One region of the Streptomyces sp. NPDC052101 genome, then DNA from elsewhere that is predicted to be linked to it. Evidence: predicted binding sites of a transcription regulator. Region 1 holds the regulator's gene; the other holds the start of a gene.
The links. The regulator HrcA, encoded in region 1, represses chaperone genes, less so after heat shock. The targets are predictions, from matches to a motif close to TTNGCACTCNGNNNNNCNGAGTGCNAA.
Positions count from the first base shown of each region.

Region 2: the regulator HrcA is predicted to act here: its motif matches at 10,134-10,160, upstream of AB0L75_RS09225 (FmdB family zinc ribbon protein).

Region 1 covers NZ_JBFAWH010000009.1:198,744-212,919, reverse strand. The annotation lists gene lepA (translation elongation factor 4) at 1-143, shown strand, start outside; gene AB0L75_RS18605 (AMP-binding protein) at 416-2,290, shown strand; gene AB0L75_RS18600 (SpoIIE family protein phosphatase) at 2,472-4,310, shown strand; gene hemW (radical SAM family heme chaperone HemW) at 4,352-5,584, shown strand; gene AB0L75_RS18590 (Uma2 family endonuclease) at 5,684-6,262, shown strand; gene AB0L75_RS18585 (DUF3097 domain-containing protein) at 6,240-7,055, opposite strand; gene AB0L75_RS18580 (MBL fold metallo-hydrolase) at 7,090-7,812, opposite strand; gene hrcA (heat-inducible transcriptional repressor HrcA) at 7,974-8,990, shown strand; gene dnaJ (molecular chaperone DnaJ) at 8,991-10,127, shown strand; gene AB0L75_RS18565 (nitronate monooxygenase) at 10,228-11,316, shown strand; gene AB0L75_RS18560 (16S rRNA (uracil(1498)-N(3))-methyltransferase) at 11,313-12,059, shown strand; gene AB0L75_RS18555 (VOC family protein) at 12,075-12,467, shown strand; gene AB0L75_RS18550 (hypothetical protein) at 12,550-13,098, shown strand; gene AB0L75_RS18545 (PDZ domain-containing protein) at 13,234-14,176, shown strand, end outside.
Region 2 covers NZ_JBFAWH010000003.1:405,461-419,636, forward strand. The annotation lists gene AB0L75_RS09175 (fructose-specific PTS transporter subunit EIIC) at 1-1,969, shown strand, start outside; gene AB0L75_RS09180 (hypothetical protein) at 2,088-2,339, shown strand; gene AB0L75_RS09185 (DUF6227 family protein) at 2,414-3,160, opposite strand; gene AB0L75_RS09190 (Ig-like domain-containing protein) at 3,330-4,547, opposite strand; gene AB0L75_RS09195 (P1 family peptidase) at 4,747-5,772, opposite strand; gene AB0L75_RS09200 (low temperature requirement protein A) at 5,810-7,048, opposite strand; gene AB0L75_RS09205 (hypothetical protein) at 7,217-7,393, shown strand; gene mscL (large conductance mechanosensitive channel protein MscL) at 7,412-7,870, opposite strand; gene AB0L75_RS09215 (hypothetical protein) at 8,009-8,668, opposite strand; gene AB0L75_RS09220 (S-methyl-5'-thioadenosine phosphorylase) at 8,891-9,724, opposite strand; gene AB0L75_RS09225 (FmdB family zinc ribbon protein) at 9,824-10,123, opposite strand; gene AB0L75_RS09230 (MFS transporter) at 10,320-11,624, opposite strand; gene AB0L75_RS09235 (potassium/proton antiporter) at 11,902-13,488, opposite strand; gene AB0L75_RS09240 (penicillin acylase family protein) at 13,675-14,176, shown strand, end outside.

The DNA.
Region 1 (14,176 bases):
CCCGTAAGCGGAAGCTGCTGGAGAAGCAGAAGGAAGGCAAGAAGCGGATGAAGATGGTGGGTTCCGTGGAGGTTCCGCAGGAAGCCTTCATCGCCGTCCTGTCCAGCGATGACAGCGCGGGGTCGGCCAAGGGCAAGAAGTAACCAGCGGTAACAACGGGTTACGCCGCTAAAGCGGACCTATGGGGGCCCGCCGTACGAAAGTGCGGTGGGCCCCTACGCGTGCGTAGCGTCGCTCTGCGTGGAAAGTGACAGGCCGATGCCCCTTACGCAGCGGCCGGTCGCGGCTTACTCTGATCCCTGCTCGATAGTTACTCGCGAGTTAAACAACAGCGAAACAGCAGCACGAAACCCCACCGTGAGTTAACCCAGCCGCACCGAGTCAGCCGCACCGTCGCGGGCCCCCGGAGGATGTCGTGAGCGACACACAGACCCTGATCGAGAACCGTCCGCCGTCCGTGGCGGCCCTCTTCCTGGAGCGCGTGGCGGCCACACCGGACGCCGAGGCCTACCGCTACCCGGTGCCACCAGCCTCCGGCCAGGGCCCCGACGACTGGAAGTCGCTCAGCTGGGCGCAGGCGGCCGAGCGGGTGTACGCGATCGCGGCCGGGCTCGTCGAACTGGGCGTACAGCCGGAGCAGCGGGTCGCGCTCGCCTCCTCCACCCGCGTCGAGTGGCTCCTCGCCGACCTCGGCATCATGTGCGCCGGCGGTGCCACCACCACCATCTACCCGCAGACGAACTCGGACGAGTCGGCCTTCATCCTCTCCGACTCCGAGAGCCGGGTGCTGATCGCCGAGGACGCGGCGCAGGCCGCCAAGGCCGTCGAGAAGCGTGCCGAGCTGCCCGACCTGACCAAGGTCGTCGTCATCGACCCGGCCGGCGTGGAGAGCGATGACTGGGTGATCACGCTGGCCGAGCTGGAGCGGCGCGGTGCCGCCCACCTGGAGCAGCATCCGCAGCTGATCAAGGAGCGGGTCGGCGCGATCACCCGGGACCAGCTCGCCACCCTCATCTACACCTCCGGCACCACCGGCCGCCCCAAGGGCGTGCGCCTGCCGCACGACAACTGGGCGTACATGGCGCGGGCGATCGCCGCGACCGGCCTGATCACCCGCGAGGACGTGCAGTACCTGTGGCTGCCGCTCGCGCACGTCTTCGGCAAGGTCCTCACCTCCGGGCAGATCGAGGTCGGGCACGTCACCGCCGTCGACGGCCGCGTCGACAAGATCATCGAGAACCTTCCGGTGGTGCGGCCGACGTACATGGCGGCCGTGCCGCGCATCTTCGAGAAGGTCTACAACGGCGTCGCCGCCAAGGCCCGCGAGGGCGGCCCGGCCAAGTACAAGATCTTCCAGTGGGCCGCCGAGGTGGCCCGCGAGTACGCCAAGGTCACCCAGGACAACTTCCGCCGCACCGGCAACCACGCGGCGCCCTTCGGGCTGGCCGCCAAGCACAAGGTCGCCGACACCCTCGTCTACTCCAAGCTTCGCGAGGCCTTCGGCGGCCGGCTGCGCGCCTGCGTCTCCGGCGCCTCCGCGCTCGCTCCCGAGATCGGCTACTTCTTCGCCGGCGCCGGCATCCACATCCTGGAGGGCTACGGCCTCACCGAGTCCTCCGCGGCCTCCTTCGTCAACCCCGGCGAGGCCTACCGCACCGGCACGGTCGGCAAGCCGCTGCCCGGCACGGAGGTGCGCATCGCCGACGACGGCGAGATCCTGCTGCGCGGCCCCGGCATCATGGAGGGCTACCACGGGCTGCCCGAGAAGACCGTCGAGGTGCTGGAGTCCGACGGCTGGTTCCACACCGGCGACATCGGCGAGCTGTCGCCCGACGGCTATCTGCGGATCACCGACCGCAAGAAGGACCTCATCAAGACATCCGGTGGCAAGTACGTCGCCCCGGCCGAGGTCGAGGGCCAGTTCAAGGGCGTGTGCCCGTACGTCTCCAACATCCTGGTGCACGGCGCCGACCGGAACTACTGCACCGCCCTCATCGCCCTGGACGAGATCGCGCTGCTGGACTGGGCGAAGGAGAACGGGCTGGAGGGGCGGCCGTACGCGGAGATCGTCGCCGCGCCGCAGACCGTGGAGATGGTCGACGGGTATGTGCGGGAGCTGAACGCCGGGCTCCAGAAGTGGCAGACCATCAAGAAGTTCCGGCTGCTGCCGCGGGATCTCGACGTGGAGCACGGTGAGATCACGCCGAGCCTGAAGTTGAAGCGGCCGGTGGTGGAGCGCGAGTACAAGCACCTCATCGACGAGATGTACGCCGGGACGCGGGAGGCCTGACGCGGCTACGAGGGTGGCTGGGAACTGTCGGTGGCCGCGGGTCGTGTGTGGTTGCTCGCGCAGTTCCCCGCGCCCCTGGGTATGTTGCGCTCGCCGACGTTCGAAAGTGGCCGTCTTCTGCCCACTTCGGTGACTCAACGCTTATAGCTGCCCCCGGTCTGTCACCCTGGGCCGCATGGACATGGCGGCCATACCGGCGCAGCGGGAGAGCGAGGCGCAGCGGGAGAGCGAGACCCGCCCCCGCGGGATGCGGGGGCGGGCCACGCTGCCCGGAAGTCCCCTCGCGCCCGGCTCGGCCCGTGCGCTGGTGCGGTCCGTGCTGGCCGAGGCGCCGGAGGTCTCGGCCCGGCTCGCCGACGACGTCCTGGCCGTCGTCAGCGAGCTGGTCACCAACGCCGTCGTCCACGCGGGTACGGACGTGGACTTCGACTGGCGGCTGGAGGAGGACGGCGCGTTCGTCGTGGAGGTCTGCGACCGGCATCCCTCGCGGGCGCCGCGCGACCCCCACGGCGGCGAGGGCGCGTGCGACACCCCCGAGTACGGGCGCGGCCTGCGGCTGGTCACCACGCTCGCCGAGTCCTGGGGCGTCACCTACCGCACCGGCACCAAGACCGTCTGGGCGCGCCTGCCCCCGGGCGGCGTCCAGGACCCGGCCGCCCCCGCGCCGGGCGCGGCCCTGGAGGTCGCCGAGGATCTCGCCCCGCAGCCGCACCGCGCCGTCGGCAACCGGGACTGGCTCGGCCGGGGCGCGCTGTCCTTCCTCGCCGAGGCCTCCGACCTGCTCGCCGGACAGCTGGACGAGAACCTGGTGACCGCGCTGACCGGCCAGCTCATCGTGCCCCGGCTCGCCGACTGGTGCGCGGTGTGGCTGGAGGACGAGGCGACCGTGCGCGGCGGCGCGGGCGGCGGGCCCGACCGGGTCTGGCACGCCAGCGAGAACCGCATCGAGGAACTGCGCTGCGCCCTGGAGAAGGAGCCGCCCTGCCCGCCCGAGGGGCTGCGCTCCGGCCCCGAACCGTACCTGTGGCCGGGCCCCGCGCTCGGCCCGGAGGGCTCCGACGGCACGGCGCTGGCGTACCGGCTGATCGCGGGCGGCCAGCCGCTCGGCACGCTGGTCATCGGCCGGTGCGGGCTTGCGCGCTTTCCCGACGAGGTCACCGGGCTCGTCGAGGACCTCGGCCGCCGGGTGGCGCTCGCCATCGGCGCGGCGCGCCAGTACGCCCGCCAGGTCACCATCAGCGCCGTCCTGCAGCGCGGCCTGCTGCCCGGCGCGGTCGCCGAGATCCCCGGTCTGAGCAGCGCGCTCGTGTACGAGCCCTGCGACAAGGGCGGCCCCAGCGGCGACTTCTACGACCTGTTCCCGGCGGGCGACGGCCGCTGGTGCTTCGCCGTCGGCGACGTCCAGGGCAAGGGTCCGGAGGCGGCCGTCGTGATCGGCCTCGCCCGCCCCTGGCTCCGCCTCCTCGCCCGCGAGGGCTACCGGGTCGCCGACGTCCTCGACCGGCTCAACCAGCTCCTCCTGGACGACGCCACCGAGGCCGCCGACGCGGCCGCCCGCGCCCTGGTCGCCGCCGGCGGACGCCCGGTGCCCCCCGGCGACGGCCCGCAGACCCGCTTCCTGTCCCTGCTCTACGGCGAGCTGACCCCGTACGACGGCGGGGTCCGCTGCACCCTGGCCTCCGCCGGACACCCGCTGCCGCTCGTCCTCAGCCCCGACGGCTCCGTACGCACCGCCGCGGGCCCGCAGACCCTGCTCGGCGTGGTCGAGGACGAGACCTACACCAGCGAGACCCTCGACCTGCGGCCCGGCGACAGCCTGCTGTGCGTCACCGACGGGGTGACCGAGCGCCGCTCCGGCTCCCGCCAGTTCGACGACGGGGACGGGCTCGCGCTCGCCCTGTCCGGCTGCGCCGGGCTCAGCGCCGACATGATCGCGGAAAGGATCCGCCGCCTCGTGGACGACTTCGGCGGGGGCCCGCCCGAGGACGACCTCGCCCTGCTGGTGCTCCAGGCCGAGTGACCCGTGGGGTGCGACGGCTCCGGTGCTGGACAATGGAAGGCATGCCTTCCGCTCTCCCCGACGGCGAGCCCGTCCCCGCCGACGGCGCGCTGCCCGCGTCCGCGCTCGCCGGGGCCGAGACCCGCCCGCTCGGCTTCTATCTGCACGTCCCGTACTGCGCGACCCGCTGCGGCTACTGCGACTTCAACACCTACACCGCGACCGAGCTGCGCGGCACGGGCGGGGTGCTGGCCTCCCGCGACAACTACGCGGACACGCTGACGGACGAGATCCGCCTCGCCCGGAAGGTGCTCGGCGACGACCCGCGCCAGGTCCGTACGGTCTTCGTCGGCGGCGGTACGCCGACCCTGCTGGCCGCGGACGACCTGGTACGGATGCTGGCCGCGATCCGCGACGAGTTCGGCCTGGCACCGGACGCCGAGATCACGACGGAGGCGAATCCGGAGTCCGTGGACCCCGCGTATCTCGCCACGCTCCGGGAGGGCGGCTTCAACCGGATCTCCTTCGGCATGCAGAGCGCGAGGCAGCACGTGCTGCGTGTGCTCGACCGCACCCACACCCCGGGCCGCCCCGAGGCATGCGTGGGGGAGGCGCGCGCGGCGGGCTTCGAGCACGTGAACCTGGACCTGATCTACGGCACCCCCGGCGAGAGCGACGACGACTGGCGGGCCTCCCTGGAGGCGGCGATCGGCGCGGGCCCTGACCACGTCAGCGCGTATGCGCTGATCGTCGAGGAGGGCACGCAGCTGGCCCGCCGGATCCGCCGGGGCGAGGTCCCGATGACGGACGACGACGTCCACGCGGACCGGTACCTGATCGCGGAGTCGGTGCTGTCGCAGGCGGGCTTCGACTGGTACGAGGTCTCCAACTGGGCCACCTCGCAGGCGGCCCGCTGCCTGCACAACGAGCTGTACTGGCGGGGCGCCGACTGGTGGGGCGCGGGCCCCGGGGCCCACTCGCACGTGGGCGGGGTCCGCTGGTGGAACGTCAAGCATCCGGGGGCGTACGCGGCGGCCCTCGCCTCCGGCCGCTCGCCGGGGGCCGGGCGGGAGCTGCTGTCCGAGGAGGACCGGCGGGTGGAGCGGATCCTGCTGGAGCTGAGGCTGCGGGAGGGGGTGCCGCTGTCTCTGCTGAAGGAGGAGGGGCTGGCGGCTTCGCGGCGGGCGCTGGGGGAGGGACTCCTCCAGGAGGGGCCGTACGACGAGGGGCAGGCCGTGCTGACGCTGCGGGGCCGGTTGCTGGCGGATGCGGTGGTGCGGGATCTGGTGGACTGATCACTCCGGTGAGTGAATCCCCCCGGAACGCCGGTGCGGTCCCTAACCTGGTTCGTAGGCTGCCGCTGACAGCATGCGGCGAATGTAGAGGCCACGGAGATGACCGCTGTGGACGAACGTGGAGTCGCAGAGTTCTTCGAGGGTTTTGAGCCGCCTGACGGGCTCAAAGCGGAGCTTCTGCGGGGGGAAATCGTGATGATGGCCAGCCCTGATCTGGTGCACAACCTGATCGTGCTGCTCACGGAGCGGCAGATTCCGTTGGATCGCTGGTATCCGCTCCAGACCCAGGACGTGGACCTCGTCGACGAGGCGAGTGAGCCGGTTCCGGACCTCGTGGTCGTGGCTCGTGACGTCCTGCCCGATTCGGGGCGTCTGCTGCCGTGCCAATTGATCACGATGGTCGTCGAGGTCGTTTCCAAGAACAGCGTTCACCGCGACTATGCCGTCAAGCGTTCGATTTATGCCGCAGGCAACGTGCCCGCCTATCTCGTCATCGATCCGATCATGGCGCAGTGCGTTCTGTTCACGAAGCCCGAGGGAAAGGGCGAGGACGCCAACTACCGAGCGCAGTGCATCGAGAAGTTCGGCCGGCCGCTGATGCTGGATGTCCTGGGCGTCGAGCTGAAAACCAGCGAGTTCGGAACCTTCCCCAACGTCAGGCCCCACCGCTACCCGTGACGAAGTCGATCAGCTCCTCCACCCGCCCCAGCAACTCCGGCTCCAGGTCCTTGTAGGACCCCACCCGCTTCAGGATCGCCTGCCACACCGCCCCGGTGTTCTCCGGCGGCCAGCCCAGGGCCCGGCACACGCCCGTCTTCCAGTCCTGGCCGCGCGGGACCGTCGGCCAGGCCTCGATCCCGAGCGCGGCCGGCTTCACCGCCTCCCAGATGTCGATGTACGGGTGGCCGACCACCAGCGCGTGCTCGCTCGTCACCGACTCGGCGATGTGCCATTCCTTCGTGCCCGGCACCAGGTGGTCCACGAGCACTCCCAGCCGCGCGTCCGGGCCCGGCGCGAAGGAGGACACGATCGACGGCAGGTCGTCCACGCCCTCCAGGTACTCCACGACCACGCCCTCGATGCGCAGGTCGTCGCCCCAGACCTTCTCGACCAGCTCGGCGTCGTGGCGGCCCTCGACGTAGATGCGGCCGGCGCGGGCCACGCGGGCGCGGGCACCGGGGACGGCGACCGAGCCGGAGGCGGTACGGGCGGGACGTACCGGACCGGAGGACGACGGCCGTACGAGCGTGACCGCGCGCCCCTCCAGCAGGAAGCCGCGCGGCTCCAGCGGGAACACCCGGTGCTTGCCGAAGCGGTCCTCCAGCGTCACCGTGCCGGCCTCGCAGCGGATCACCGCGCCGCAGAAGCCGGTACCGGGCTCCTCCACCACCAGGCCGGGCTCCGCCGGTACCTCCGGCACCGGCTGCTGCCTCTTCCACGGCGGGGTCAGGTCGGCGGAGTACTTGCGCATTCGGATGACGATAGGAGAAGCCCCGCGCCCGCGCCTACGACACGCCGAAGCGGGCCGCCAGCTCGTCGCGTTGACGGCGGACGAAGCCTGCGTCGACCACCGCTCCGTGACCGGGTACGTACAGCGCGTCCTCGCCGCCCAGGGACAGGAGCCGGTCGAGGGCGTCCGGCCAGCGGGACGGGACCGCGTCCGGGCCGGCTTGAGGCTCGCCGGACTCCTCGACCAGGTCGCCGCAGAAGACCACCTCCGGAGAACCGGGGACCAGGATCGCGAGGTCGTGGGCCGTGTGACCGGGGCCCACGTTCGCCAGCAGCACCTGGCGGCTCGCGCCGAGGTCGAGGGTCCACTCGCCGGAGACCAGGTGCCGGGGCGGGGCCAGCGCGTCCACCGCCTCGTCGGCGTCGGCGACCGGCAGGCCGTTCCTGATCGCGTCCAGGCGCAGGTCCTCGCGCTCGTACGCGAACACCGCGTCCAGGCCCACCGCCCCGTACACCTCCGCCCCGGCGAACGCGGCCGCCCCGAGGACATGGTCGAAGTGGGGATGGGTCAGCGCGAGATGGGTCACACGGCCGCCGGCCAGTTCCTCGGCCCGCGCCCGTAGCCGCGCGCCCTCGGCCAGGCTGGAGCCGGCGTCCACCAGGAGCGCCGTACCCTCCCCGAGGACCAGCCCGGCCGTGCAGTCCCAGCCGGGCAGCCGGCACCGGCCGACCCCGGCGGCCAGCCGCTGCCACCCCAGCTCTTCCCAAGTCACCGTCATACCGCGACGCTAGCTGCACGAGCCGCCGTGACCGCACCGACCTTGCCCCGGGTGTACCCGACAGCCGTACACTGGGCCGGGAGCGCTGGCACTCACATGCGAAGAGTGCCAGGCGGACGAATCGCGGGACAGAGGGGACGACGTGCTGGAGGTGCGCGCGAATGCTGAGTGAACGCAGGCTTCAGGTGCTGCGCGCCATCGTCCAGGACTACGTCGGCACCGAGGAGCCGGTCGGGTCGAAGGCCCTGACCGAGCGGCACAACCTCGGGGTCTCCCCGGCGACCGTCCGCAACGACATGGCGGCCCTGGAGGACGAGGGGTTCATCGCCCAGCCGCACACCAGTGCCGGGCGGATCCCGACGGACAAGGGCTATCGGCTGTTCGTCGACAAGCTCGCGGGCGTCAAGCCGATGACCGCGCCCGAGCGGCGCGCCATCCAGAACTTCCTGGAGGGCGCCGTCGATCTCGACGACGTCGTGGCCCGCACGGTGCGGCTGCTCGCGCAGCTCACCCGGCAGGTCGCCGTCGTGCAGTATCCGTCCCTGACCCGGTCCACCGTCCGGCATGTGGAGCTGCTCTCGCTCGCCCCGGCGCGCGTGATGCTCGTGCTGATCACGGACACCGGCCGGGTCGAGCAGCGGATGGTCGACTGCCCGGCGCCCTTCGGCGAGTCCTCCCTCGCCGACCTGCGCGCACGGCTGAACAGCCGGGTCGCGGGACGCCGATTCACGGACGTGCCGCTGCTGGTCGAGGACCTGGCGGAGGCCTTCGAGGCCGAGGACCGCGGTACGGTCTCGACGGTGCTCTCCACTCTCCTGGAGACACTCGTCGAGGAGAACGAGGAGCGGCTGATGATCGGCGGCACCGCCAATCTCACCCGCTTCGGACATGACTTTCCCCTCACGATCCGGCCCGTCCTGGAGGCCCTGGAGGAGCAGGTCGTGCTCCTCAAGCTCCTTGGCGAGGCGAAGGATCCGGGCATGACCGTGCGCATCGGGCACGAGATCGCCCACGAGGGACTCAACTCCACCTCCGTGGTGTCGGTCGGCTACGGTTCGGGCGGCGAGGCGGTTGCCAAGCTCGGCGTGGTCGGACCGACCCGCATGGACTACCCGGGAACGATGGGAGCGGTACGCGCAGTGGCACGGTACGTCGGACAGATCCTGGCGGAGTCGTAAGTGGCCACGGACTACTACGCCGTTCTCGGCGTGCGCCGCGACGCGTCGCAGGATGAGATCAAGAAGGCGTTCCGGCGGCTCGCTCGCGAGCTGCACCCGGACGTCAACCCGGATCCGAAGACCCAGGAGCGGTTCAAGGAGATCAACGCCGCTTACGAGGTGCTGTCGGACCCGCAGAAGAAGCAGGTCTACGACCTCGGCGGCGACCCGCTCTCGCAGGCGGGCGGCGCCGGCGCGGGCGGCTTCGGGGCCGGTGGTTTCGGCAACTTCTCCGACATCATGGACGCGTTCTTCGGTACGGCGTCGCAGCGCGGTCCGCGCTCGCGCACCCGGCGCGGCCAGGACGCGATGATCCGCATCGAGGTCGAGCTGGACGAGGCGGCCTTCGGGACGACCAAGGACATCCAGGTCGACACGGCGATCGTCTGCAACACCTGCAACGGAGAGGGCGCGGCGCCCGGTACGTCGGCTCAGACATGTGACATGTGCCGTGGCCGCGGCGAGGTCTCGCAGGTCACCCGGTCCTTCCTGGGCCAGGTCATGACCTCCCGGCCGTGTCCGCAGTGCCAGGGCTTCGGTACGGTCGTGCCGACCCCGTGCCCGGAGTGCGCCGGCGACGGCCGGGTCCGCTCGCGGCGCACGCTCACCGTGAAGATCCCGGCCGGTGTCGACAACGGCACGCGGATCCAGCTCGCCGGTGAGGGCGAGGTCGGCCCCGGTGGCGGTCCGGCCGGTGATCTGTACGTCGAGATCCACGAGCTGCCGCACCACACCTTCCAGCGGCGCGGCGACGACCTGCACTGCACGGTCACCATCCCGATGACCGCGGCGGCCCTGGGCACCAAGGTGCCGCTGGAGACGCTGGACGGCATGGAGGAGGTCGACATCCGGCCCGGCACCCAGTCCGGCCAGTCGATCCCGCTGCACAACCGGGGTGTCACGCATCTGCGCGGCGGCGGCCGGGGCGACCTGATCGTGCATGTCGAGGTGCAGACGCCGACCAAGCTGGATCCGGAGCAGGAGCGGCTGCTGCGGGAGCTGGCCAAGCTGCGCGGCGAGGAGCGGCCGCAGGGGCAGTTCCAGCCGGGGCAGCAGGGGCTGTTCAGCCGGCTCAAGGATGCCTTCAACGGGCGCTGAGACGCTGGGTACGGGGTGCTTCGGCACCCCGTATGCCACTGTCCTATGCCGTGGGAAGCCCCGATTCGGACTTGTTCAAAGGACGTGACAACATGCGGTCATGTCCTCCGCGCTGACCGATCTTTTCCCCCACCCGATCGTGCAGGCTCCCATGGCCGGCGGTGTCTCCGTACCGCAGCTCGCCGCCGCCGTCTCCGAGGCCGGTGGCCTCGGGTTCCTCGCCGCCGGATACAAGACCGCCGACGGCATGTACCAGGAGATCAAGCAGTTGCGGGGGCTCACGAGCCGCCCCTTCGGCGTGAACGTGTTCATGCCCCAGCCCGAGCACGCCGAGTCGGGAACCGTCGAGGTCTACGCCCACCAGCTGGCCGGCGAGGCCGCCTGGTACGAGACCGAGCTGGGCGACCCGGACAGCGGCCGGGACGACGGCTACGACGCCAAGCTCGCCGTGCTCCTCGACAACCCGGTGCCGGTGGTCTCCTTCCACTTCGGTGTGCCGAGCCGGGAGGTCCTCGACAAGCTGCGCCGGGCCGGCACCGTCACCCTGGTCACGGCCACCACCGCCGAGGAGGCCCGCGCGGTCGAGCAGGCCGGTGCGGACGCGGTGATCGCGCAGGGCGTGGAGGCCGGCGGTCATCAGGGCACCCATCGCGACCTGCCCGAGAACGACGGCTCCGGCATAGGCCTGCTGTCGCTGGTCGCGCAGATCCGCGAGGCCGTGGACATCCCGGTGGTCGCCGCCGGCGGCATCATGCGCGGCGGCCAGATCGCCGCCGTCCTCGCGGCCGGCGCGAGCGCGGCTCAGCTGGGCACCGCGTTCCTCGCCGCCCAGGAGTCCGGCGCCCACGCCCTGCACAAGCAGGCGCTGACCAACCCCCTGTTCGCGCGCACCGGGTTGACCCGCGCCTTCTCGGGCCGCCCGGCACGCGGACTGGTCAACCGGTTCCTGCGCGAGCACGGCCCGTACGCGCCCGCCGCCTACCCGGAGATCCACCACCTCACCTCCCCGCTGCGCAAGGCCGCCGCCAAGGCCGGTGACGCGCAGGGCATGGCGCTGTGGGCGGGCCAGGGCCACCGCATGGCCCGCGAGCTGCCCGCCGGGCGGCTGGTGGAGGTGCTGGCGGCCGAACTCGCCGAGGCCCGGACAGCGTTGTCGGGCCTCGCCGGTTCTGGAGGTGAGCGACGATGACCGCACCCGTCTTCGTCGTCGAGCATTTCGAGTCGGACAGCCACCGGTACGTGCTCGACGGGCCCGAGGGCCGCCATGCCGTCTCCGTGAAGCGGCTGCAGCCCGGTGAGGAGGTCGTCCTCACCGACGGCGCGGGGCGCTACGCGGTGTGCGAGGTGATCGGCAGCGAGGGCAAGGACCGGCTGATCGTCCGCATGAGCGCGATCTCCGAGGAGCCGGAGCCCACCCCGCGGATCACCGTGGTCCAGGCCCTGCCCAAGGGCGACCGGGGTGAACTCGCCGTCGAGACCATGACCGAGGTCGGGGTCGACGCGATCGTGCCCTGGCAGGCCGCCCGGTGCATCACCCAGTGGAGGGGCGACCGGGGGCTGAAGGCGCTCGCCAAATGGCGGACCACCGCGCGCGAGGCCGGCAAGCAGTCCCGTCGGCTGCGCTTCCCGGAGGTCGCGGACGCGGCCGGCACCAAGCAGGTTGCCGCACTTCTGGCCAAAGCCGACTTCGCCGCCGTACTCCACTCCGACTTCGAGCACGGCAGCGAGCCGCTCGCCACCGCCCAACTGCCCGCCGAGGGCGAGATCGTGCTGGTCGTCGGCCCCGAAGGCGGCGTCGCCCGCGACGAGCTGGCGGTCTTCGAGGAGGCGGGCGCCAAGGCGTATGTGCTCGGTCCTACCGTGTTGCGTACATCAACCGCCGGCACCGCCGCCGCGGCCCTGCTGCTGGGCCGCACCGGCCGCTGGTCCTGACATCTGGGGGACACCGTGGAACTCGCCCAAGTCCGGCTCCTGGTCACCGACTTCGCCGCCTGCTACCGCTTCTACGCCGACGTCCTCGGCCTCAAGCCGCAGTCCGGGGCGACCGAGGGCCCGTACGAGAAGTTCAGCCCGCACGCCGGATCCGCCGGGATCGCGCTGCAGGACCGCGCGATGATGGCCGAGATCCTGGACGAACTGGGCGACGCCGTCAACGGCCACCGCTCCCTGGTGGTCCTGCGCGTCGACGACCTGGACGCCTACTGCGCCGAGATCACCGCGCGCGGCGCCACCCTGCTGCACGGCCCGGCCCCCATGACCGACCGCATGCGCGTGGCCCACCTCAAGGACCCGGAGGGCAACCTGGTCGAACTCCAGGAGTGGCTGCTGCTGCGCGGCTGACGGGCCAGGAGAGGCTTCCCGAACGGGGGAGTGGCCGTATGCGGCCTTCCGGGCCGCCCATGCCGGTGGCACCCTGCCCTGCATGGGGGCTTTGAGAGGGATGCGGCGCGGGACGCGGGTGGTGGCGGTGGCCGGGCTCGTCGCGGTCGCCGGTGCGGCCGTGGCGGCATGCCAGCCGGACGACCTCAGCTCCGCCGGCGCCGCCTACACCACGGAGACCACCGCGACGGCCCGGCTCAAGCGGCAACACATCGACGTCAGTTGGCTCACCTGCACCGGTGCCTACGGCAACGCCCGCGATGCGGCGGGCAGGACGCCCCGGCCGGCCGAGACCACCGTCGTCTCCGTCGACTGCAAGGGTGAGACCAAGGACGGGCGGAAGATCACCGTCACCGGGACGGTGACCAGGGCCGTCGACGGCGCCTGTGTGCGCGGCGACCTGACGGCGAGGGTCGGCGGCCGCCAGGTCTTCCATGTCGACGGACTCGGCGACTGCGCCGCCAGGCCCGGACCCACGTACAGCCCGCCCACCTACCACCCCGGCGGCGGGCAGCCCACCGCGACGGTCACCGTCACCCGCACCGTCTGGTGCAAGGGCGACCCCACCTGCTGGCCCGCCGAGGGAAAGTGAGCGCGGGGCAAGTGATCGGAAGGGGCGCGGGGCACACCGCTCGCTGCGTACAGTGACGGGGTGACTCAGGGTGCTTCGACGGGAACCACGACGTCTTCCGGCTATCTCCGTTTCCCCCATGTTCACGGCGACTTGGTGACCTTCGTCGCCGAGGACGACGTGTGGCTCGCGCCCCTCGACGGCGGCCGGGCCTGGCGGGTCAGTGCCGACAACATGCCGGTGACCATGCCCCGGATATCCCCGGACGGACGGCTCCTCGCCTGGGCCTCCACCCGCGACGGCGCGCCCGAGGTGCACGTCGCCCCCGTCGACGGCGGCCCCGCCGACCGGCTGACCTACTGGGGCAACCGCTGTACCGAGGTGCTCGGCTGGACCGCGGACGGGCGGGTGCTCGCGCTCGGCGCGCAGGGCCAGGCCAGCTTCCGGCACACCTGGGCGCACGCCGTCCCGCTGGACGGCGGACCCGCCGAGACCCTGCCGTACGGCCCGGTCGGCGATGTGGCGTCCGGCCCGGCCACCGTGCTGCTGTCCGCGCCGATGGGCCGCGAGGCCGCCCACTGGAAGCGCTACCGGGGCGGCACCGCGGGCAAGTTGTGGATCGACCGGGAGGGGAGCGGGGAGTTCGTCCGGCTGCACGAGGACGTCGACGGCAACATCGAGTGCCCGGTGTGGGCCGGGGACCGGATCGCGTTCCTGTCCGACCACGAGGGCACCGGCGCCCTGTACTCCTCCCTCGCCGACGGCTCCGACCTGCGCCGCCACAGCCCCCTCGACGGCTTCTATGCCCGCCACGCCTCCGGAGACGGCACCCGCGTCGTCTACAGCTCGGCCGGTGAACTGTGGCTGCTGGACGACCTGGACGGCGCCGAGCCGCGCCGGCTGGATGTGCGCCTCGGCGGGCCGCGGGTCGATCTGCGCCCCCGCCCGGTGCACGCCGCCCGCTGGTTCGGCGAGGCGTCCCCCGACCACACCGCGCGCGGCAGCGCCGTGTGCGTACGCGGCGGGATCCACTGGGTCACCCACCGCTCCGGGCCCGCCCGCGCCCTCGCCGCCACACCCGGCGTCCGCGGCCGCATGC
Region 2 (14,176 bases), on a different contig from region 1:
GGCCGACCTGATCTTCCTGATCGCGGCCCCGGCCGGCGCCGACGACGCCCACCTCACGATCCTCTCCTCACTGGCCCGGCAGTTGATGAACGCCGAGTTCACCTCGGCGCTGCGCGCGGTGACCGACGCGGAGACGGCGGCGGCGCTGATCCGCGGGGACGAGACACCGAGCGCGGCGCAGGCGCAGGCGCCGGCGGCGGTCTCGGGGGAGGGCGCGAACACGGAGGTGCGCGCGGGCGCGGGCGGCTCGGCGGGCGCCGGGAGTGCGGACTTGAGCGCAGGCGCGAACACCGCGGCCGACGCTGCTCAGGGCGCTGCGGGCGCCTCCGAAGACACCGCTGCGGCGCCGGTGGCGGCCTCCGCCGGCGCCGCGGCGGGCACTACGGCGCAGGAGTCGGGCGCATCCGCTCCGGCGCAGACGATCGCAGGGGGCGCCGGCTCCGCCTCGGACTCCGGCGAGCGCCCCTTCCGTATCGTCGCCGTCACCTCCTGCCCGACCGGCATCGCGCACACCTACATGGCAGCCGAGTCCCTGGAGAACGCGGGCCGTGAAGCGGATGTCGAACTCGTCGTCGAGACACAGGGCTCGGCCGGCTTCACCCGGCTGGACCCGGCGGTGATCGCGGCGGCCGACGGCGTGATCTTCGCGCACGACGTCCCCGTGCGCGACAAGGACCGCTTCGCCGGCAAGCCGACCGTCGACGTCGGAGTGAAGGCGGGCATCAACCGGGCCGCCGAACTCATCACGGAGGTGCGCGGGAAGGCGTCGCGCGGCGAGACGAGCGCCCCGGCGCACGCGTCGGGCAGCACGCCGGTGGAACGCGCGGGCGACTCCACCGAGGGATACGGCACCAAGCTCCGCAAGTGGCTGATGAGCGGCGTGAGCTACATGGTTCCGTTCGTCGCCGCGGGCGGCCTCCTCATCGCCCTGGGCTTCGCGATCGGCGGCTACAAGATCAACAAGGCGCCGTCGGTGATGGACCACTTCGTGTGGACCCAGGCCGACAGCTGGGGTGCCCTGCTGTTCCAGATCGGCGCAGTGGCCTTCGGCTTCCTGGTCCCGGTCCTGGCCGGCTACATCGCCTACGGCATGGCCGACCGGCCCGGCCTGGTCCCCGGCTTCGTGGGCGGCGCGATCTCGCTGACCATCAACGCGGGCTTCCTCGGCGGCCTGGCGGCCGGTCTGATCGCCGGTGGCGTGGTGATCGCCATCCAGAAGGTCAACATCCCGGCGGCCCTCCGGGGCATCATGCCGGTCGTCGTGATCCCGCTGATCTCCTCGGCGATCGTCGGATTCCTGATGTTCGTCGTCATCGGCAAGCCCATCGCCACCGCCCAGAAGGGCCTCACCGACTGGCTGAACGGCCTCACCGGCACCAACGCGATCCTGCTCGGCGCCCTCCTCGGCCTGATGATGTGCTTCGACCTGGGCGGCCCGGTCAACAAGGTCGCCTACACCTTCGCCACCGCCGGCATCGCGGTCTCGAACCCCAGCGACTCCGCGATGAAGATCATGGCCGCGGTGATGGCGGCCGGCATGGTCCCGCCGCTGGCGATGGCCCTGGCCACCACCGTACGCGGCAGGCTGTTCACCCAGACCGAGCGCGAGAACGGCAAGGCCGCCTGGGTTCTCGGCGCCTCCTTCATCTCCGAAGGCGCGATCCCGTTCGCCGCGGCGGACCCGCTGCGGGTCATCCCGTCCGCCATGGTGGGCGGCGCGCTCACCGGCGCCCTGTCGATGGCCTTCGGCGCCACCCTGCGCGCCCCGCACGGCGGCATCTTCGTCGTCCCGCTGATCGGCAACCCCTTCCTCTACCTCGTCGCCATCGCGGCCGGCGTCTGCGCCACCACGGCCCTGGTCGTCTTCCTCAAGGGCATGCGCAAGCAGACCCCCGAGAGCCCGGCCACCGACCCCGCCGCGAGCACGGCCACCCCGACCAAGGAGACCAAGCAGCCCGTGGCGGCCTGACCAACGCCCCGCCCCGCCGCACCTTGTCCCTTTAGTTCGCTGTGAGTTGTTCACGGCACCTGCGAGATACGTCACGGTCCGGGACCAAAGTCCCGGACCGTGGTGTGTACTGGGACGCATGCCTGAGCACGCTCCGACACTCCAGCTGATCGGCGTGGCCGTCCTCGCTGTGGCCGCCGTCGCCTGGCTGGTCGTCCTGATGCGCCTGCTGCGCCGCACGGCGCCCCAGGCCCCGCCGCAGCGCATCGCCGCCGCACTGTCGGCCCTGCCGCACCAGAGGCGGGTAGGCCCCGCGCTGGAGTCCGTCGAGCTGACCCCCGCCGAACAGGACGCCTTCGCCGGCCTGGCACGGCAACTCGCCAACGGCTGACGGCGAAACGGCACCCGAACCCCCGAAGCGCCCTTCGTACCGGGCGCGCACCACCGCGTGCTAGTGCCCCGGCACTACCCCTGCCGCGCCGCGCGCCGTTCCATGGCGTCCCGGGCCGCGTCCTCCGACATGTACACCTCGCACATGTGCCGCCCGTCGGGCGTCGCCGTGTGCTCGACCTCCCACAGGGAGACCTCGCTGTCGTCCGGCAGCAGGAACGCGTGCTCGTACAGCGCGTAGCTCAGTCCCGCGCGCCCGGCGCGCCCCGGGCGCCCGAACGCCTGCGTGATCTCGTGCGCGGTCGCCGTCGCCAGCAATGCCGCCGTCTCCGCGCCGGGACGGTCCGGGTTCTCCGCGCGGCGCAGAAGCCGACGCGCGTGGTCCGCCGAATCGTCCGAGGCGAACACGTGCCGAGGCTCCGCAATCGCCCACAGCCGCATCAGCGAGGGCAGCTCGAACTCCGGTGTGTCCGGCGGCAACCCGAGCCGTGCCGTGGCCGTCTGCAGCTCCTCCTCGTCGACGTACACCTCGTGCTCCGGGGCTCCGCCCGGCGTGGGGTTGTGTACGAGTTCCCACAGCGTGACCGCGCAGCCGTCGGCGAGCAGCCAGGTGTGCCGGTATGTCTCCCGGTGCAGCCCCGCGCTGTGGTACGCCGAGTGCAGCGAACTGTCGTGCGCCAGCGCGCAGTCGAGCTGCCGTATCACTTCGTCGGGCAGCTCGAAGGAGTTCAGGGCACGGCCGAGGAGTCGCGCGAGATGCTCCTCCGGAGACTCGGGCGACTCGGCTGATTCGTACGCTGCTGTCTCGTACGGAACGCTCAAGGCATCTCCCGGCGTTGCTGCATGTCACCTTGTGGGTGCATACCGTAGCCCCTCGGTCGGACATCGTGTCCTGGAACCGAGAAAACGTACGCCGGGAAAACGCGCGGGCCGCGCGAAAAGTTCCCGCGCGGCCCGGCTCGGCGTCAAAGGCTGCCGTAAAAAACGCCGTTCAGACGGCACTTCCGGCGGTCCAGGCGCTCCACGACATGTTCCAGCTGTTGAGTCCGTTGTCCGGGGCGACCGTCGTGTCGGGGGAGTTCTTCACGATCACGACGTCCCCGACGAGCGAGTTGTCGAAGAACCACTGGGCCGACGTCGCCCCCTGCGCGCCCTGCACATCCGCGAGGCCGATGCAGCCGTGGCTGGTGCCCTGCCGGCCGAAGGGCGGGTTGCCCTTGTTGTACCAGTAGTTGCCGTGGATGAACGTCCCCGACGACGTCAGCCGCATCGCGTGCGGCACGTCCGGGATGTCGTACTCGCCGCCGAACCCGACCGTCGATCCGTTCATGCGGGTCTGCACGAACTTCTCGGCGATCACCATCTGCCCGTTGTACGTGGTGTGCTCCGAGCTGCCCGCGGAAATCGGCACCGACTTGATCGTCTTGCCGTCCCGCACCACCGTCATCGTCTGCGTGTTGACGTCGACCGTGGAGACCTGGGACCGCCCGACGGTGAAGGAGACGGTCTTCTTCTGCACCCCGTGGACGCCCTTCGCGCCCTCGACCCCGTCCAGGTCGATCTTCATCGTGACCTTGGAGCCGGCCTTCCAGTACTCCTGCGGCCGGAAGTCGAGCCGCCGGTCCCCGAACCAGTGCCCGACCACCTGCTGACCACCGCTGGAATCGACCGTGATGTGCGACTGCACGGCCTTCTTGTCGGTGATCGACTTGTCGAACGTGAACGACACCGGCATGCCCACCCCGACCGTGGCGCCGTTGTCCGGCGTGTAGGTGCCGATGAAGCTGTTCGCCGAGGTGACCGTGGTGAAGATGGAGTTGGCCGCCGCGGTACGCCCGTCGGCGTCCTTCGCGGTCGCGTCTATCTCGTACTTCGTCCCGCGCTCCAGCTGCTGCTTCGGCTTCCAGCTGCTGCCGTCCGCCGACATCGCCCCGGCCACGGCCTGCCGCGTCCCCGCCACGGTCATCTTCACCTCGGTCAGCCTGCCGCTGCTGACCTTCACGCCGGTCGCGTTGATGGACGCGCCGGTCGAACCGTCCCTGGCCGAGATCGCGATCTTCGCCGTCGATGTCTTGGGGGAGTCCTTGCCGCCCTTGCCGTCGCTGGTGGCATCGGCGCTGCCACCGCAAGCGGTCAGGGTGAGGGCGCCGACCAGCAGGGCGGCACCGGCGGCCAGTGCGCGCCGCGCTGTGATGTCCGGCGTTGTCACGGGCTGCTCCATGTTCATGTGATGTGCGTGATCCGTTCCAGTGCGTGGGGAAAGAGGGCACTGGAGACAGGGGAGGTTCCCACCCACTCCCGTGAACGTCATTACGTGACAAAACCGCGACAATTCGAACCCGGCGGGCGGGTGCACCCCGGCCCACGGCACACCGCCGCCCCAACACGGCCCGCTGCGCCGACCACCGCTACCGCGCCCCGTACAACTCCCTGTACGACGGCCACGCCCCGCCCGGCCCGTCCACCGACTCGGCGGCGCGCACCCCCCGCACGATCGCGCGCGTCACGACATCCGCGCCGGCGGCGAGGATCTCGTTGAGCTGCATGGGGTGCTCGGCGAGTGAGCGCGCGCCGGTCGCCAGCGCGAACACGGTGTCCCCGTCGTGCATGAGGTGCACCGGCCGTACGGCACGCGCGATCCCGTCGTGCGCCGTGCCCGCCAGTTTCTGAGCCTGCGCCTTGGAGAGCTTCGCATCGGTCGCGACCACCGCCAGCGTCGTGTTGAGCGGAGGTGGCGCGTTCCTGGCGGCGGCTTCGTCGAGGCGCCGGCGCGCGGCCTCGTGCACGCGCTCCTCCGGATACTCCACCCGCCCCTGACACAACTCCCCGTACAGCGACCCCGTCTCTGGTTCGATCACTGACCCCGCGGCGTTCACAACCGCCAGCGCGGCCACGGTGGTCCCCGAGTCGAGCGTCGTGCTCGCGGTGCCCACTCCGCCCTTGATCCGTCCCGCCACGGCGCCCGTGCCGGCCCCGACGCACCCCTGCGCCACCGGAGCGCCCGGCGCACTCGCCGCCGCGGCCGCCACGGCCGCCCGTCCCGTCTCAGCGTCCGGCCGCGCGCGGAACTCTCCGCCGCGCCCCAGATCGAAGACGCACGCGGCGGGCACGACCGGCACGACGTGCGCCGGGTCCGGCCCCACCCGCACGCCGCGCCGCTGCTCCTCCAGCCAGGCCATCACGCCGGACGCCGCGTCGAGCCCGTACGCGCTGCCACCGGTCAGCACCACCGCGTCGACCCGGTCCACGACGTTGCGCGGATCGAGCGCGTCGGTCTCCTTGGTGCCGGGGCCGCCGCCGCGTACGTCCACAGCGACGACCGCACCGCCGTCCGGGGTGAGGACGACCGTGGTGCCGGTGAGCCAGCCGTCCCCGGTGCGCGTGGCGTGCCCCACCCGCACCCCGGCGACGTCCGTGATTGCGTCAACTGTCATGGACGCCAGTTTCGCCCCTCCAGGCGCCCAGGAGGGCTCAGTCGGCCGACGTGGTGGCGCCCACCGCGCGCTCCCGGCCGACCATGTGCGCCGTGAGCGTCACTCCGGTCGCGACCGCGGTCGCGGACACGAGCCCCGCCGCGAGCACCGCCCAGTCGCCGAGGAACGTGCAGCAGATCACCAGTAGCGCCGTCACCGGCAGTACCAGCTGCTGGGCGATGCCGACCTTGAAGTGCCGGGAGTGGAGCGCCCAGACGGTCAGCAGGTACAGCGCCGTCGGCAGTGTCACCGCCGCCGACGCGGACAGTGTGGAGATGTGGGCCTTGCCGACCGCGTGTTCCACGGCGACCTCCAGGCCCGCGCCGATCGCCGCCGCCGAGGCGAAGATCAGGTAGTGGCCGTAACCCCAGAGGAACGCCTGTCCGTTGGAGCGCAGGTGGCCGTGGATGGGCACAACGAAGTAGATCCACCACGCGGAGAAGACGATCAGGAGCCCGCCGGCCGCGATCGGCAGCAGCTCGCCCAGCGCGTTGTGCTCGTCCACGGCCGACTTCACAGCGACGGTGGCCGCGGCGACCGTCTCGCCGAGCACGATGATGGTGAACAGGCCGTACCGCTCGGCGATGTGGTGCGGGTGCCACGACGTCGCATGGCTCCTCTCGGCGAACAGCGGCACGCACATCTCCGCGATCGCCATCACGAGGAACACCCAGGGCCGCGCGGGCCCGGGCAGCAGCAACAGCCCGAGCCAGCCGACCTGGCAGAGCAGGACGCCGCACGCGTACCGCAACGCCATGGTTCTCTCGGCGCCCTCGGCCGATGCGGCGGCTCTCAGCCACTGTGCGGCCATCGCCAGCCGCATGATCAGGTAGCCGAGCCAGACCACCAGGTAGTCGTGGTGCTGAAAGGCCTGGGAGATTCCGGCGGCCAGCACCAGGACGCCGGCGATCTGCACCAGGGTGACGACCCGGTAGAGCCCGTCGTCGTTGTCGTACGCCGAGGCGAACCAGGTGAAGTTCATCCAGGCCCACCAGATCGCGAAGAACTGCATGGCGTAGTTGAGGATGCCGCCGCCCGAGTGCCCCTCGGTGACGGTGTGCACCAGTTGCACACCCGCCTGCGCGATCGCCACGACGAAGCACAGGTCGAAGAAGAGTTCTAGCGGGGAGGAGACCCGGTGCGTCTCGTCGCGCCCGCGCGCGGTGAGCCGCCGCAGCGGTCCGGACGACTTCGGTGCGCCCGAGGGGGCGGGCGCCGGAGCGGAACTCGACGTCATGCCTCCCAGGACAGCAGAAAACCGCCCCAATATCTTGTGAACGGCTTCACAATCAAATGAGGGTCCAAAGTCCTGAACGAATCCCGAGGTCAGCGGGCGCTTCTTCGGGCCCCCGCACCCGGCGGGCACTCCGTCCGGTCGTCCCGGACGGGGCCGTACTCTTGAGGCATGAGCACCGCCCCCGAATCCGAGCCCCGCGACCCGAAGCCCGCGCTGGTCTTCGACGACCCGCTGGAGCAGCAGTCCTCGGACGACACCGATCGCGGCTGGGGCGAGCGCAGGGACGGCGACAGCGCCGCCGACCTGAAGCGCTTCCTCGACGAGAAGCCGCCCCACCACCTCTGAGCCGTCCGAGGAGCGCGGCTAGCGTTCGTCGTGCCCGGACCCGCGCTGTGCGATCAGGGCGTCGCGGATCTCCTTGAGGACCTCCAGCTCGGTCACCTCGATGACCTCCTGCGTGCCCTCGCGCGCCTTCTTGCGGGCCTCCTGCCGGGCCAGGTACTTGGACATCGGCAGGACCATCAGGAAGTACACCACCGTCGCCGTGATCAGAAAGGTCAGGGTGGCACCGAGCACAGAGCCCCACATCAGCTGGATGCCGTGGGTCCCCTTGCACGAGTTGCTGAGACACGTGCTGTAGTCGTCCAGGCTCTGCGTGCCGATCGCGCCGACCAGCGGGTTGATGACCCCCTTCACCACCGAGTTCACGATGTTCGTGAACGCGGCGCCGATGACCACCGCGACTGCCAGATCGACGACGTTGCCGCGCATCAGGAAGGCCTTGAAACCCTGCCAGACGCTCGGTTTCTGCTTCGCGCTCACCTAGGGGACTCTCCTCGCATGCGCAGGGTGCGGAACAAAACGCTCCGCAACCTACGCCACGGTGAGGCCGTTGTGTCCAGTTCCCTTGCCCGATCCAGCGAATGGACAGCAAGCCGCCGAGAAAGCGCGCGAGTCGGTTCAGCACAGCGTCACCGCCAGGCGTGCCGTGGCGCTCGCACCGACGAGCCGTGCCGCCATGGCACGCGGCACCGACAACACGACCAGCGCGCCGCTCTCCGCTGTGCCGTCCAGTGGCTCGGGCACCTTGGTCACCCGCACCCCGCGCGCGAGTACCCGGGCGATGCCACCGGCCGACGCGTCCTCGGCCGCGATGACGTCGACGCGATCGCCGGGCCGTAGAAGCCGGACCGTGGCCGCGTCGGCGATCCGCACCGGCGCCGTCACCGTCTCCACGGCCGTGTGCCGGCGTACGGGTTTCGTGACCGGGTGAGCACGCGCCTGCTCCGCGCGGTGCGGTTCGAGGGCCGCGCGCGGCCCCGCCGCGACGAGCGCGGCCGCGGTCACCGCGAGGCCGGCCGCGATGGCCCGTCCGCGGTGCCGCACGAGCCGCCGCAGCTGATACCGCCCGCCGCGCACACGCACCGGAGGGAACTGCGGGACCTCGCAGGTCGCCGGGGCGTCCGTTCCCAGCGGACGCGGGAGCCGGAGCTGAGGCGAGAAGGGAGAGCGGGTGGGCGAGGGGGCAGGGCGAGAGCGCGGAGAAGGTGGAAGTGGGGGAGAGGGCCAGGGCGAGGTCGGGGACGGGGACGGATGGGAGGACGACGAGGACCGAGGCATGGGAATCACCGCCTGCGACGAGGAATTCGGCTTGCGATGCCACGATGAGGCCTCGCGTCGAATCCCGCCGGAGCCGGTGGATCAGGGCCGGGCTGTGGACAACTCGCCCACTCGAACGGGGAATTCCGCAGGGTTGTCCACCGGCTCGTCCTTCATTCGTCCACAGGGTGCCTATTGGCGGAATGCTTGTTCACGGCACCCCGGGACCTTTTGGCGAGTGGGCTACGGCAGCTCGAAGCCCGGATCCATTCCGCCGAGCGCGTTCATGCACGGACACTCCCGCGCCCTGGTCTCGGGCAGTGCCGCTACCGCGTCGAACAGCACGCCGCGCAGCCGGTCCACGTTGGCCGCGAACACCCGCAGCACTTCTTCGTGCGAGACGCCCTCGCCGGTCTCGGCACCGGCGTCCAGGTCGGTCACCAGGGTCAGCGAGGTGTAGCACAGCTCCAGTTCCCGGGCGAGCGCCGCTTCGGGATGACCGGTCATGCCCACGATCGACCAGCCCTGCGCCTGGTGCCACAACGATTCTGCGCGCGTCGAGAAGCGCGGCCCCTCGACCACGACCAGCGTGCCGCCGTCCACCGGTTCCCAGTCCCGCCCCCGGGCGGCCTTCAGGGCGACCGTCCGTCCGGTGGGGCAGTAGGGGTCGGCCATGGACACGTGCACGACGTTCGGCACGGTGCCGTCGGGCAGCGGCAGCCCGTCGAAGTACGACTGCACCCGGGACTTCGTACGGTCCACGAACTGGTCCGGCACCAGCAGTGTGCCGGGGCCGTACTCGGGCCGCAGCCCGCCGACCGCGCAGGGGCCGAGCACCTGCCGTACGCCGACGGAGCGCAGCGCCCACAGGTTGGCGCGGTAGTTGATGCGATGCGGCGGCAGGTGGTGGCCGCGACCGTGCCGGGGCAGGAAGGCGACCCGCCGGCCGGCGATCTCGCCGAGGAAGAGGGAGTCGCTGGGCGGACCATAGGGGGTGTCCACCTGGACCTCGGTCACGTCGTCGAGGAACGAGTAGAAGCCCGAGCCGCCGATTACGCCGATCTCTGCGTTCGCCATGACCAGCACACTAGCGGGCGGCGCAACAGCGGGGGATCGGGTGCCGGTGAGCGCCGAAGGCCCTGCCGTCGTACGACGGCAGGGCCCAGGGCGGAGATGTCAGGCCGCGGAGCTGCTGGCGGAACTCGACGAGGACGGCTTCGCATCGGACGAGGAGGAGCCGGTCGACGAGGAGGACGTCGTGCTCGACGGCTTCGACGCCGGGCTGCTGCTCGACGTGGAGCCGCGGGAGTCGTTGCGGTAGAAGCCGGAGCCCTTGAAGACGATGCCGACCGCGGAGAACACCTTCTTGAGGCGGCCACTGCAGCTGGGGCACTCGGTCAGGGCGTCATCGGTGAACTTCTGCACCGCCTCGAGGCCCTCGCCGCACTCGGTGCACTGGTACTGGTAGGTCGGCACTGTCTTCCTCCTGGCACTCTCACTCGGTGAGTGCTAACGATCGTCCATATTAACCCGTGCGGCCGACGAACGGAGTAACGTACGTCACCTGCCCACGGGCAGCGGTCAGGGCTTGACCGTCATGAGGGCCTTGTGCCCAAGTGAGAAGCCGCTTGGCGGCGGAGTCACAGTGACGTATTCCTGGGAATTCGACACGTCACATCTCACCGATCGCGGCAGGCTCGCGATGGGCCGCGCCGCGCGTGATCACCTTGGTCGCGCGCGGCGGCACCAGCCGCGAACGCAGCGCCCCCAAGACCAACAGCGCGAGCACGGTGCCGGCCATCGGCACCAGGAACCCGGCGCCGTCCCACAGCCGGTCCTCCAGCTGTCCGGCGACCGTGACGGCGGCCGCCTGCCCCAGCGCGACCGCGCCGGTCAGCCAGGTGAAGGCCTCCGTGCGGGCGCCCGGCGGGACCAGGCCCTCGACCAGCGTGTAGCCGGTGATCAGCGCCGGCGCGATGCACATGCCGACCAGCAGGCCGAGCCCGGCGAGCAGCAGTACCGAGTGCGCCGTCCACAGGGCGGACGCGATGATCGCGAGCGCCGTGTAGCCGACGACCAGGCGGCGCTGGGGGGCGGTCTTCCAGGCGATCGCGCCGCAGACGATGCCGGACAGCATGTTTCCGGCGGCGAAAACGCCGTACAGGACGCCGTTGAGGCCGGGCTCGCCGATCGACTCGGTGAACGCCGCCAGCGACACCTGCATGCCACCGAAGACGGACCCGATACCCAGGAAGGTCACGACCAGCACGCGCACGCCCGGAACGCGCAGTGCGGAAACCTGCTGCACGCGCGCGTGCCCGCTCGCCTCGGTCACCGGCGGCTGGGTGCCCTTCTGCGCGGCGAACAGCAGACCGCCGACGAGGGTCAGCGCGCCCTCGGTGATCAGGCCGGCCGCCGGCGCCACGGTGGTGCACAGCGCGGTCGCCAGCAGCGGACCGAAGACGAAGGTCAGCTCGTCCGTGACCGACTCGAATGCCGCCGCAGTGGTCATCAGGGGCGAGCCCTGCAGCTTCACGCCCCAGCGTGCACGCACCATGGGGCCGACCTGCGGCACCGAGGCGCCGGTCGGGACGGCCGCCAGGAACAGCGCCCACAGCGGCGCGTGCGCCAGCGCGAGCGCTGTCAGGGACAGGCCGGACAGCGTGTGCACCAGAACGCCGGGGACCAGCACGGCGCGCTGGCCGTAGCGGTCGGCGAGGCGGCCGCTGTACGGCGCGAACAGCGCCATGGACACACCGGTGGCGGCCGCGATGGCGCCCGCGGCGCCGTACGAGCCGGTGGTGTGCTGCACCAGCAGCACGATGGAGAGGGTGAGCATCGCGAACGGCTGGCGCGCCGCGAAGCCGGGGAGCAGGAAGGTCCAGGCGCCGCGGGTGCGCAGCAGCTGTCCGTATCCCGGGCGGGACGAGGCCGGCGAGGTCTTCTCCGGTTCGGTGGTGGTGACCGTGGATCCCACGGCCCGTGCCTTTCTGCCGCCTGGTAGCGCGGGCCCCGTGTGGGCCAGGCGCCGAGAGCTGTCCTCTTGCGCGGACTGCGGTAGATACCGGCGCCCACTGCGGGTGGGGGCGACGCGGCCGCCATACGGTCGCGCCAGCTCTGCGTCAGGCAGAGTTGGTTCGATCAGGATGCGCCTTCATGGTACAGGGAGTACCGCCTCTCCTGTCTGTGAAAACGAGCACCATGGCCATGGCCACCTGGGAATTCATGGGGTGTGAACCCAGGGAAACATCTGCTTAACGCGAGCTGCCCGCTCCGTTCGTCCCCAGCCAACCGGCCAGCTTGCCGCCGTGGGCGACCGCGCGCAGGCGTCGTTCCGCCGCGTCGCGCACCGGGTCGGTGGCGACGACGAGCAGTTCGTCGCCCCGGCGCAGCACGGTCGTGGGCAGCGGGACGAACGATTCTTCTTCGCGGACGACGAGGGTGACGGCGGCCCCGGGCGGCAGGCGCAGCTCGCTGATCTCCACGCCGTGCATCCGGGAGCCCTCGGGGATCGAGATGGACAGCAGGTGTCCGCGTAGCCGCTCCAGGGGCGCCGACTCGATGCCGAGGTCGGCGGCCTCGCCCTGCTCGCCCAGGCGCAGCTTCCGCGCCAGCCAGGGCAGGGTCGGCCCCTGGACGAGGGTGTAGACCACGACCAGCACGAAGACGATGTTGAAGATGCGTCGGCTGCCGGTGACGCCGTTCACCATCGGGATGGTGGCCAGGATGATGGGCACGGCGCCGCGCAGTCCCGCCCATGACATCAGCGTCTGCTCCGCCCACGGCATGCGGAACGGCGCCAGGCTGAGCACCACGCTCAGCGGCCGGGCCACCATGGTCAGCACCAGCCCGATGACCAGGGCCGGCCAGACGTCGTCGCCCAGCTCGTGCGGGGTGACCAGCAGGCCGAGCAGGACGAACATGCCGATCTGGGCGATCCAGCCGAGCCCCTCGGCGAAGCCGCGTGTGGCCGGCCAGTGCGGGAGCTTGGCGTTGCCGAGCGTCATCGAGGCCAGGTAGACGGCCAGGAAGCCGCTGCCGTGTGCCAGGGCGCCGGCGGCGTACGCCGTGACGGCGATCGCCATGACCGCGATCGGGTAGAGGCCGGAGGCGGGCAGGGCCACATGCTTGAGCCCCCAGGAGCCGAACCAGCCCACCGCGATCCCTATGGCCGCGCCGATGGCCAGCTCCAGGGCTATCTCGGCCAGCAGGACGTACCAGTGCTCGACCGGGCCGGCCGTGCTGAAGGCGACGACCAGGATGACCACCGGGGCGTCGTTGAAGCCGGACTCCGCCTCCAGCGTGCCCGTCACGCGCGCGGGGAGGGGAACTCTGCGCAGCACCGAGAAGACCGCCGCCGCGTCGGTCGACGACACCACGGCGCCGATGATGAGCGCCTGCCGCCACTCCAGTCCGACCAGATAGTGCGCGGCCGCCGCGGTGACACCCACGCTGACGGCGACGCCGAAGGTCGCCAGGATCGAGGCGGACGAGAGGACCGGCCTGATCTCCTTCCACTTCGTGCCGAGACCGCCCTCGGCGAGGATCACGACCAGGGCCGCGTACCCCATGACCTGGGTCGCCGCGGCGCTGTTGAAGTGGATCTCGCCGATGCCGTCCTGGCCCATGAGGACGCCGATCGCCAGGTAGACGAGCAGGCTGGGGAGCCCGCTGCGGGAGGAGATCCGCACGGCCGCGACGGCGACGAGCAGGACCACGGAGCAGACGAGCAGGAGCTGGTTGAGATGGTGAACAGTCAGCGGCGGTTCCCTTCCTTGGCTCGCGCGCTGCGGCGCGGGCGCACGTACACAAGACCCGAGGCTGCGGCGCACCGCACCCAAGTACTTCGTTACCTTACCTAAGTCTTGACGCTTTCTTGACGCTTGTGGAGGCAAGATCGAACGCTCGTGCACGCTGGTTCCCGACTCCGCGTCAAGCGTCACAGGGCCCTGCGCCTATGGTTGCTCCAGCGCTCATTCAAAGTCACAGCCCGACCTGCCGCTCGCGTTAGGACAGCAAGGACAGCGATGCCCCCCAACACCACCGCCACAACGGGTGACAAGCCCGCCAAGTCCGGCAGGAAGAAGGGGCGCAAAGCCCGATTGGTCGTGCTGGTGCTGGTACTGGCCGTCATCGGAGGCATCGCCTACGGCGGGTACTGGTCGATCAGCACCGTCCGCGCCTCCTTCCCGCAGACCAAGGGCACGATCACGCTCGACGGCCTGTCGGGGCCGGTCGACGTCAAGCGGGACGGCAACGGCATCCCGCAGATCTACGCGTCCTCCGACGAGGACCTGTTCATGGCGCAGGGCTATGTGCAGGCGCAGGACCGGTTCTACGAGATGGACGTGCGCCGGCACATGACCTCCGGGCGCCTGTCGGAGATGTTCGGCAAGAGCCAGGTCAAGAACGACGAGTTCCTGCGCACCCTCGGCTGGGACCGGATCGCCAAGCAGGAGTACGACAGCAAGCTGTCGGCCTCCGCGAAGAAGTACCTCCAGGCGTACGCCAAGGGAGTCAACGCCTACC